DNA from 2 places in the Streptomyces sp. NPDC087901 genome. Region 2 is predicted to be linked to the other one. Evidence: riboswitches for the same ligand, from Rfam matches in the RefSeq annotation. Region 2 holds a riboswitch; the other holds the start of a gene.

Region 1 (5,334 bases), on a different contig from region 2:
CCGCCCCGGTCCGTATCGGCAACGGAGCGGCGAGCCAGCTGCAGCTGGACATCTACGGTGAGGCTCTCGACAGCATCTACTTCGCGCACCAGCACGGAATGCACCTGGACACGCGCGGCTGGACCGCACTGCACACCCTTCTCGACTGGCTGGTCGATCACTGGGACCAGCCCGGTGAAGGGCTGTGGGAGACCCGTGGCGGCAGGAAGGACTTCACCTACGGCCGCGTGATGTCCTGGGTCGCTTTCGACCGCGCCGTCCGCATCGCCTACGACGACGGCCGCCCCGCGGCCCGCGGCCGCTGGGTGGACGCGCGTGACACGATCTACCAGCAGGTGCTCAACCGGGGCTGGGACCCGAAGAAGCAGGCCTTCGTCCAGCACTACGGCAACGACGTGCTCGACTCGTCCCTGCTGCGCATGCCGACGGTCGGCTTCATCACTCCGGACGATCCGATGTGGAAGACCACGCTGGACGCGATGGAACACGAGCTGGTGAGCGACAGCCTTGTCTACCGCTACAACCCCGAGGCCTCACCCGACGGCCTGCGCGGCTCGGAGGGAACCTTCTCCCTGTGCACGTTCATGTACGTCGACGCCCTGGCCCGGGCCGGACGCACCGACCAGGCCCGGCTGGTCCTGGAGAAGATGCTCACCTACGCCAACCATCTGGGCCTGTACTCGGAGGAGATCGCCCTCACGGGGCGTCAACTGGGCAACTTCCCGCAGGCGTTCACGCACCTGGCCCTGATCGACGCCGCCATCACCCTGGATGCGAGGCTCAATGCGGCGCGCGGGGACGGAGGAGCGGGGTAGGACTCCCGCGGGGCGGGTGCCGCCTGGCGCGCGGTGCCTGCCGCTCCCGGACGCGGACGTCAGATCCTCGCCTACGGTACGAGCGGCCGGCCGCAGCGCAGGTTCCACCGCCCCGACCTGCCGCTGAGCTCCGTCACCGTCAGGGGGGCCACGTCCAGCCGCCAGAACGCCTGCGGCGGGAGGGCCAGTGCATGGACGACCGCGGCCCGGACCACGCCGGGCTCGGCCACTCCCAGGACCCGGCCGAGGCCGTCCTTGTGCGCGCCGGGCTCGGGCATCTCCCGCACCCGGCCGGCAGTACCTTCGTGCAGGGAGTCGAGCCATGTGCCCACTCGGGCGCAGAGCTCCAGCAGCGACTCGCCCCCGTGCGGAGCAGCCGACGGATCCGCCAGCCAGGCCGCCACCCCATCCGGCTCGCCCGCACTCACCTCCGACAGTCGTGCACCGGCCCAGCGGCCCATCTCCCAGTCCCGCAAGGCGTGTTCGGCGGCCGACCGCAGGCCGAGCGCCTCCGCGGTTCCGGTGCAGCGCCGGGACGGCCCCCGCAGCCACCGGTCCGCGGCCGGCACCGAGGCGGCGGCGGCTCGTGCCTGCGCGAGTCCGGCGTCGTCGAGGGGTGCGTCACCGGCGAACCGGGCCTCGCGCAGTGCGGCGTTCATCCCCGGTGAGATCAACATCACCCGTACCGTCATTCCCGCTCTCAACTCCCTGAACTGGGGCCACGTGGCCAAGCACACCATGGCATCCGGGGACTTCAGGCAGACCCACGGGCACCATGGCGGCGGTCACGCCCAGGCGGTATGGTCGCGACGACACGACGAGGGTGTGACGGAAGTCCGGTGAGAATCCGGCACGGTCGCGCCACTGTGAACCCGTACCTGTACGGGAAGTCAGACCCAGCACCTTCGTCTCAGGTACCACGATCGGGACGCGTGTTCCCTCAGGAGGTTCTGCCATGGCACAGACTGCTGCCCCCGCCACAGTCGCACCCGCCATCACCCCCATCTCGCTCAAGGCCATTGCTCCTTGGGCGGTCTTCCTCGGCATCGTCATGCTGATCCTGCTGTACTTCGTCGGGGCCGAGCAGGGCGCCACCGCGCTCATCTCGGGCGAAGGCGTGCACGAGTGGGTCCACGACGGCCGTCACCTCCTCGGTTTCCCCTGCCACTGATCCATCCGGCTGATCCAGGGGAATCCCTCATGAACTCCATATCTGTCAGAGCTCTGCTGGTCCGCGGCATGCTGGCCGGCCTCGTCGCGGGTGCGTTCGCGCTCGCGGTGGCGTACTTCCTCGGCGAGTCACGCGTTGACGCGGCCATCGCCCTCGAAGAGGCGCACAGCCACAGTCACGACCACGGCGGCGGCGAGGAACTCGTCAGCCGGGGCATGCAGGCCACCGGCGGCCTCGCCACCGGTGTGCTCGTGTTCGGTATCGCCGTCGGCGGCATCGCCGCGCTCGTCTTCTGTTACGCCCTCGGCCGGCTGGGACGGTTCGGCCCCCGGGCGACGGCTGCGCTGATCGCGGGAGCTGCCCTGCTGACCGTGTACATCGTGCCGTTCCTGAAGTACCCGGCGAACCCGCCGGCCGTCGGCAACCCCGACACCATCGGCCGGCGCACCGCGTTGTTCTTCCTGATGGTCGCGCTCAGCATCCTGTTGGCCGTGGCCGCCGTCATCCTCGGCAGGCGGCTCGCTCCGCGTCTGGGCAACTGGAACGCCACCATCGCGGCGGCAGCCGGCTATGTGCTGGTGATCGGGCTCGCCTACGCCTTCCTGCCCTCGTTCAACGAGGTCGGAAAGGACTTCCCGGCCTCCCTCCTCTGGGAGTTCAGGCTGGCCACACTCGCGGTACAGGTCACGCTCTGGACCACCTTCGGGCTGGTCTTCGGCTACCTCACCGAACGGCTGCTGGTGCCGGGGCCTCGCGCGGTCACGGCCGAGGACGGCAAGGCGAACCGCCCGGCCCCCGTCGCAGGCTGAGTCCGGGGGCGGCCACCGGGCCGCACTCCGGGGCCCGAGCGGCGTGACGTGTGCGGCAGGACGTGTACAGCGCGTCGACGGCACGCGCGGAGCCCGCCGGGAGATCCCGGCGGGCTCCGCCGCGTACCGAGGAGTCTCACTCCGGCCCGGCGGGTTCGTCCCAGTCGATGAGGTAGTGCTTCAGCGACGCGTCCTCCTTCACGAGGCGCATGCCCACTGCGGTCATGACGCGCTGGGAGGCGATGTTGTCGAGATCGGTGTCCCCGTGCACGCATGCGACGCCCCGGTCGCGGGTGAACCGCAGCAGTACGCGAAGCGCCTCGGAGGCGTACCCCATGCCGCGCGCCGATTCCACGAGTCCGTACCCGATGGTGACGTGCCTCTTCTCGTCGGGCGCCCCGTGAAAGCCGACTCCGCCGATGACCAGCCCGTCTTCGCGGCGCTGTATCCCGTAATTCGCGAACGGACTGGGGTCGCCGGTGGCCGCGCAGGTCTCGAGGAAGCGTGTGGCCGCCGCCATCTCCCCGGGCCAGGGGTAGCCGGGAGCCCAGCGCGCACCGTCCGCCGGCCGGCCCGCCGCCACCTGCTCGGCATCGGCAACGGTCATCGGGTGGAGGCGCAGGCGTGGGGTGACGAGGTCGGTCATGCCCTGTGGAGTATCACGCGGTGCCGCCGGGCCGCACCCGGATTTCCGGGTGCGGCCCGGTGCGTACGGCGGTCAGGCGCCACCGGCCGGAGTGAAGTCCCCGGACAGCGCGGCCGCCAGCCGCAGCTGCGTGTCCGCCTCGGCCTGTCGGCCCTGACGCTCCAGCGTGCGGCCGAGCATCAGCCGTGCGTACTGCTCGACGGGGTCGCGCTCCAGCACCTCGCGCAGCTCCGTCTCGGCCCGGACGAGCCGCGCAGAGTGGTAGTAGGCCCGGGCCAGCAGCAACCGGGGCGCGACCTGCTCCGGCACCTCCTCGACGAGTCCGCCCAGAATCCGGGCCGCGATCGTGTACTCCTTCGACCCGAAGAAGAACTGCGCACGGTCCCAGCGCTCGGCGGCGGTACCGAACTCGTAGTAGGTGTCGCTCATGTGACCTCCTCGGTCCTGGGTGCCGCCGGGCCGTTCCCGTACGCATCCACACGCCACAACACCCATAGGTGGTTTAACATTCCACTAAATATTCGGCGTGGGCGCTGCCCGCGCGGAGCCGCACGGGAATAGGTTGAGCGCCATGAGCAATCTCGATCGCCAGGCCGCACTCTCCGTCTGTGGAGGGCGGGGCTTCGTCGTCGCCGAACCCGTACGTGAACTCCTCACCCCGCGCCACGTCCAGCTCGGCGAGTCCACCGAGGTCCGCAGACTGCTGCCCAATCTGGGCCGCCGCATGGTGGGGGCCTGGGCCTTCGTCGACCACTACGGCCCCGACGACATCGCCGACGAACCCGGGATGCAGGTGCCGCCGCACCCTCATATGGGACTGCAGACGGTCAGCTGGCTGCACGAGGGTGAGGTCCTGCACCGCGACAGCCTGGGCAGCCTGGAGACGATCCGCCCGCGCGAGCTCGGCCTGATGACCTCCGGCCGCGCAATCAGTCACTCCGAGGAGAGCCCCAGGCCGCACGCCGCAATGCTGCACGGCGCGCAGCTCTGGGTCGCCCTCCCCGATGCCCACCGTCACGTCGAACCCCACTTCCAGCACCACACGGACCTGCCGACCGTCATCGCCCCCGGCCTCACGGCCACGGTCATCCTCGGCACCCTCGACGACACCACCTCGCCCGGTACCGCGTACACCCCGATCGTCGGCGCCGACCTCGCCCTGAGCCGCGGAGCCGAAGCGCGCCTCCCGCTGGATCCCGACTTCGAGTACGCCGTGCTGTCGATGTCCGGCGAGGCAGAGGTCGATGGCGTCCCCGTCCTGCCCGGCTCGATGCTCTACCTCGGCTGCGGCCGCACGGAGCTCCCCCTGCGCGCGGAGTCCGAGGCGGGGCTGATGCTCCTGGGTGGTGAGCCCTTCGAGGAGGAGATCGTCATGTGGTGGAACTTCATCGCCAGATCCCACGACGATATCAGCAGGGCACGCGAGGACTGGGTGAAGGGGGTGAGGTTTGGTGATGTGAACGGGTATGCGGGGGCGCGGCTCTCCGCCCCGGAGCTACCGCCGGGGCCCTTGAAGCCGCGGGGTCGTACTCGCTGAGCAGGGCTTTGTAGTGATCCAGAGGTCTGCGGAAGTGGGGGCGCGGACCGCACCCGACTGTTAAGTGTGACTTGCTGCTGCAAGTTTGCTCTGCGATACGGTCCGGGGCTGGCTGTCAGGCGCAAGTGTCGCCGTGTGTGCGCAGGTCTAGTCGGACCAATGCTGACCCAATGCTGACCCTACTGACGCGTGGTCAGCTGACCACGATTCGTCCAGGCGTGCTCCCGACCCCACACCGACCAGTCCTGGAGCGGCAGACTTGCTGGGGCAATGAGTTGTGGCCGCCCGGCTCCCTGCGCTCTGCCAGGGAGTCAGGCCGGAACCAGGTCTAGAGCGATGTTTCGTTTGAAGGGATC
Region 2 (5,334 bases):
CGTCAGATAGAACTGGACGTGCACGGCCTCCTCGAAGAGCTGCCGCGACAGGTACAGCCGCGCCTCGGGGGAGTTGATGTGCTTGTACAGGGTCAGCACGAGGTTGTTGGAGACGATCGAGTCACCGGTCGCGAAGAACGCGACCAGCCGGCCGATCATGTGCTGCTCGGCGGGCGACATCTTGGCGAGGTCCGCCACGTCGGAGTGGAGGTCGACCTCCTCCACGTGCCAGGTGTTCTTGATCGCGTCCCGGTAGCGCTCGTAGAAGTCCGGGTAGCGCATCGGCCGCAGGGTCAGTTCGAAGCCCGGGTCGAGAAGGTTCTTGTCACGCATGATTACTGGCACGCCTCGCAGGACTCGGGGTTTTCCAGGGAGCAGGCGATCGCGTCCGCGTCGGGCGCGGCTGCCTGCTCGGGGATCGGGGCGGCGGACGCCGCGCGGGCGATCCGGGTCGCCGGGCGGGAGCGCAGGTAGTACGTCGTCTTCAGCCCCTGCTTCCAGGCGTACGCGTACATCGAGGAGAGCTTGCCGATCGTCGGCGTCTCCAGGAACAGGTTCAGCGACTGGCTCTGGTCGAGGAACGGCGTACGGGCCGCCGCCATGTCGATGAGTCCGCGCTGCGGGATCTCCCACGCCGTGCGGTACAACGCCCGCACCTCCTCGGGGATCCAGGCGAAGCCCTGCACCGAGCCGCTCGCCTCGCGCAGCGCCTCACGGGTCCGCGCGTCCCACACGCCGAGCTTCTTCAGCTCGTCCACCAGATACGCGTTGACCTGGAGGAACTCACCGCTGAGCGTCTCGCGCTTGAAGAGGTTGGAGACCTGCGGCTCGATGCACTCGTACACGCCCGCGATCGAGGCGATCGTCGCCGTCGGCGCGATGGCCAGGAGCAGCGAGTTGCGCATACCGGTCCTCGCGACCCGGGCGCGCAGGGCGTCCCAGCGCTCCGGCCAGTTCAGCTCGGTGTCGTAGTGGTCCGGGTGCAGCACACCGCGGGCGGCACGCGTCTCGGACCAGGCGGGCAGCGGGCCCGAGCGCTCGGCGAGGTCGCAGGACGCCTCGTACGCCGCGAGCATGATCCGCTCGGAGATCTTCGTCGACAGGGCGCGGGCCTCGGGGGAGTCGAACGGCAGCCGCAGCTGGAAGAAGACGTCCTGGAGGCCCATCGCGCCCAGACCCACCGGACGCCAGCGGGCGTTGGACCGGCCGGCCTGCTCGGTCGGGTAGAAGTTGATGTCCACGACCCGGTCGAGGAAGGTCACGGCCGTACGCACGGTGGCGTCCAGGCGCTCCCAGTCGATCGTGCCGTCGGCGACGAACGCGCCGAGGTTGACCGAGCCGAGGTTGCAGACGGCCGTCTCGCCGTCGTCTGTGACTTCGAGGATCTCGGTGCACAGGTTCGAGGAGTGCACGACCCGGCCCGGCTCGGCGGTCTGGTTCGCGGTCCGGTTGGAGGCGTCCTTGAACGTCATCCAGCCCTGGCCGGTCTGGGCGAGGGTCCGCATCATGCGGCCGTAGAGCTCACGGGCCGGCATGGTCTTGCGGGCCAGGCCCTTGGCCTCGGCCGCGCGGTAGGCGGCGTCGAACTCGTCGCCCCACAGGTCGACCAGCTCGGGCACGTCGGCCGGGGAGAACAGCGACCAGGTGCCGTCCGTGTCCACCCGGCGCATGAACTCGTCGGGGATCCAGTGCGCCAGGTTGAGGTTGTGCGTACGCCGCTGGTCCTCGCCCGTGTTGTCGCGCAGCTCCAGGAACTCCTCGATGTCCGCGTGCCACGTCTCCAGGTAGACGGCGGCGGCACCCTTGCGCCGGCCACCCTGGTTGACCGCGGCGACGGAGGCGTCGAGCGTCTTCAGGAACGGGACGATGCCGTTGGAGTGCCCGTTGGTGCCACGGATCAGCGAACCGCGGGCACGGATGCGGGAGTACGAGAGGCCGATGCCGCCCGCGTGCTTGGAGAGGCGCGCCACCTGGTGGTAGCGGTCGTAGATCGAGTCCAGCTCGTCCAGCGGCGAGTCCAGCAGATAGCAGGAGGACATCTGCGGGTGCCGGGTACCGGAGTTGAAGAGGGTGGGGGAGGAGGGCAGGTAGTCCAGCCGGCTCATCAGGCCGTACAGCGCGGCGACCTCGTCCAGGGCGCGCTCGGAGGTGTCCTCGGCGAGCCCGGAGGCGACGCGCAGCATGAAGTGCTGCGGCGTCTCGATGACCTGCCGGGTGAGCGGGTGGCGCAGCAGATAGCGGCTGTGCAGGGTGCGCAGGCCGAAGTAGCCGAAGCGGTCGTCGGCGCCGGCAGTGAGCGACTGACCGACCAGCGCGTCCAGGGCGGCCGCGTGGAGCGTCACGAACTCGGCCGTGCGGTCCGCGATCAGGCCCTCACGGTGCCCGACGGCGACCGATGCGGAGAACGACGTCGCGCCCTGCCCGGCCGCCTCGTCCGCGATGGTGCGGGTGAGGAGACGGGCGGCGAGCCGGGAGTAGGCGGGGTCCTCGGAGATCAGGCCCGCGGCGGCCTCGGTGGCCAGCGAGCGCAGCTCCGCCTCGTCCGACCGGGCGTTGCGGCCGCGCAGTGCGGCGGCGGCGACGCGTCCGGGGTCGGTGTCGGGCAGATCGGCGGTGAGGTCGGTCAGGGTCCGCAGCAGTGCGGTTCCCGGCCCGTCCTTCGCGGGTCCGCCGGACCGGACCGTTTCGGCCTCGGCTGCTTCGGACTCGGCCGCTGAAACCGGATCGGCTGGCGCGATGGTCACGCGGTGCTCTCCCTCGCTCGGCTCGGGGCCTTCGGGGAGCGGGGGCAGCCGGGCGGAGCGGGACCCGGCAGGGCAGCGCTCCGTGCGGCGTCCACCGGCCCATCCACGAGGCCCGGACGTCTGGGCATCCGGATCGGTCGAGCCGGATGCGCTGTCGGCAGGACCTCGGACTAGGGAGTGCACAAAAGCACACCGAACACACCGTTGCGGGACAGTTCCGGATTCGCACCGGATTTCCCTGCGGCGACAGCGAGCACGAGCATACATGTGGGGGCTGCCGGATGCGGCAGCCCCCACATGTTGTGTCGTACGAGATCTTGGTGCGCCCTTACGGCAGGGGCCGGAGGTCCAGACGGTACGTCAGCAGCTTGAGGTCGGCGATGGGATTCCAGTCCCTATCGGGCGTCCGTACGAAGCCGAGGCGCCCGTAGATCCTATGGGCTCCGTGCATGGCCGGCTGCGTCGACAGGACGAGCCCCGTGACCCCCGCGGTGCCCCGTGCGCGGTCGATACAGGCCCGTACGAGGGCCTCGCCGGCCCCGGCGCCACGGGCCTCGCGGGAGACCGCCAGCATCCGGAACTCGGCCTCGTCCGCGGCCGCGATGTCGGCCCACGGGTTGCCCGGCCGGGCGTAGGTGACCCCGCCCAGGACGCGGCCCCGCGCGTCGGCGGCCACCAGCACCTCGGCCTCGGCGGCCCGGCGGGGTACGTCGCGCAGCTGTACCAGATACGGATCGTCGGCGCCGTAGTCCAGGAGCCCGTCGCCGAGATAGGCCTCGGCGGTGATCTCGCCGAGGAGCGTGTGCTCGGCGGGCTCGACCGGCCGGATAGCTATGTCCATGGGCGGAAGTCTGCCGTACGGGCGGGCCGTGGCCGCAAGCGATTTCCGCGGCCCGCGTGAACGGGCCGCCGCACCCCTCCCAGGAGGCGTGCGGCGGCCCGTTCACGTGCGTGGCGGTCAGTGGCCGCCCGGCGCGCCGGCGGTGGCCGGCGGGAGCTCCGTCTTCACGCCCGGGTCGCCCGAGTCCGCGGTGTAGTCGCCCGGGGAGGTCTCGTCGATCCCGGCGGGCGCCTTCACGGCGTTCAGGACGAACGTGAGGACGACGACCACCACGACGTTCAGCACGAAGGCCGTCAGGCCGATGTAGCCGATCTCGCCGAGGCCGGGGATCTCCTTGGAGGACCCGCCGAAGTGCTTCTGGGTCGGACTGGCGACCCCGTACGCGGCGGCCGTTCCGTAGATCATGCCGACCGCCCAGCCCGCGAGGAGCGCCCAGCGGTGGAACCACCGGGTGAACAGCCCGCCGACCAGGGCCGGCATCGTCTGGAGGATCCAGATTCCGCCGAGCAGCTGGAAGTTGATCGCGACCGTCTTGTCCATCGTGAGGACGAAGGCGAGCGCGCCGACCTTCACCAGCAGCGACACCAGCTTGGAGACCTTGGTCTCCTGCGCGGGTGTCGCGTCGGGCTTCAGGAAGTCCTTGTAGATGTTGCGGGTGAACAGGTTCGCCGCGGCGATGGACATGATCGCGGCGGGCACCAGGGCGCCGATGCCGATGGCGGCGAACGCGACTCCCGCGAACCAGTCGGGGAACATGTTCTCGAACAGCTGCGGGATCGCCAGCTGGCCGTTGTCCACCTTGACTCCGGCGGCGATCGCCATGAAGCCGAGCAGCGCGAGCAGGCCGAGCATCAGCGAGTACAGCGGCAGGATCGTCGTGTTGCGGCGGATCACCTCACGGCTGCGGCTGGAGAGCGTCGCCGTGATCGAGTGCGGGTACATGAAGAGCGCCAGTGCCGAGCCCAGGGCCAGGGTGGCGTAACCCCACTGGCCCGCCGCTCCGGGCGCGAGTCCGGCCACCGGTTTGCCGGCCGCCTCGTTCTTCGCCGAGAACGCCTCGCCCGCCTTGGCGAAGATGTCGTCGAAGCCGCCGAGCTTGATCGGGATGTAGATGATCGCCACGACGATGACCAGGTAGATCAGGCCGTCCTTGACGAACGCGATCAGCGCCGGGGCGCGCAGGCCGGAGGAGTACGTGTACGCGGCGAGTACCGCGAACGCGATCAGCAGCGGAAGGTCCTTGATGAACCAGTGGGTGTTCTCGCCACCGCCGACGCCCATCACATCCAGAACCGCCTGGATGCCGACGAGTTGGAGCGCGATGTACGGCATCGTGGCGAGGATGCCGGTGACGGCGACCGCCAGCGAGAGCCCCTTGGAGCCGAAGCGGCCGCGGACGAAGTCCGAGGTGGTGACGTAGCCGTGCTTGTGCGACACCGACCACAGACGCGGCAGGAAGGTGAAGATCAGCGGGTACACCAGGATGGTGTAGGGCACCGCGAAGAAGCCGGCCGCGCCCGCCGCGTAGATCGCCGCAGGAACGGCGACGAAGGTGTACGCGGTGTAGAGGTCGCCGCCGAGCAGGAACCAGGTGACCCAGGTGCCGAACGACCGTCCGCCCAGCCCCCATTCGTCGAGGCTGGCCTCGTTCTCGGCCTTGCGCCACCGGGCGGCCATGAAGCCGACGACCGTGACGGCCAGGAAGAAGAAGATGAAGACGCCGAGTGCGACGCCGTTCACGCCGTCCTT

Evidence for each region. Region 2 has a riboswitch for cobalamin ahead of ACIOEW_RS25075 (ribonucleoside-diphosphate reductase subunit alpha). Riboswitches for the same ligand answer to the same signal wherever they lie in the genome.
Region 1: another riboswitch for cobalamin. It lies ahead of ACIOEW_RS26590 (CbtB-domain containing protein); the one in region 2 lies ahead of ACIOEW_RS25075 (ribonucleoside-diphosphate reductase subunit alpha).

What each region holds. Positions count from the first base shown of each region.
Region 1 is NZ_JBIUUC010000009.1:214,353-219,686, reverse strand. Features, by position in the region: gene ACIOEW_RS26600 (glycoside hydrolase family 15 protein) at 1-815, shown strand, start outside; gene ACIOEW_RS26595 (histidine phosphatase family protein) at 887-1,507, opposite strand; adenosylcobalamin (AdoCbl) riboswitch at 1,632-1,725, shown strand; gene ACIOEW_RS26590 (CbtB-domain containing protein) at 1,771-1,986, shown strand; gene ACIOEW_RS26585 (CbtA family protein) at 2,016-2,795, shown strand; gene ACIOEW_RS26580 (GNAT family N-acetyltransferase) at 2,932-3,441, opposite strand; gene ACIOEW_RS26575 (tetratricopeptide repeat protein) at 3,514-3,870, opposite strand; gene ACIOEW_RS26570 (pirin family protein) at 4,013-4,978, shown strand.
Region 2 is NZ_JBIUUC010000008.1:272,891-278,224, reverse strand. Features, by position in the region: gene ACIOEW_RS25080 (ribonucleotide-diphosphate reductase subunit beta) at 1-333, opposite strand, end outside; gene ACIOEW_RS25075 (ribonucleoside-diphosphate reductase subunit alpha) at 336-2,744, opposite strand; cobalamin riboswitch at 2,883-3,020, opposite strand; gene ACIOEW_RS25070 (GNAT family N-acetyltransferase) at 3,073-3,585, opposite strand; gene mctP (monocarboxylate uptake permease MctP) at 3,703-5,334, opposite strand, start outside; gene ACIOEW_RS25060 (DUF3311 domain-containing protein) at 5,334-5,334, opposite strand, start outside.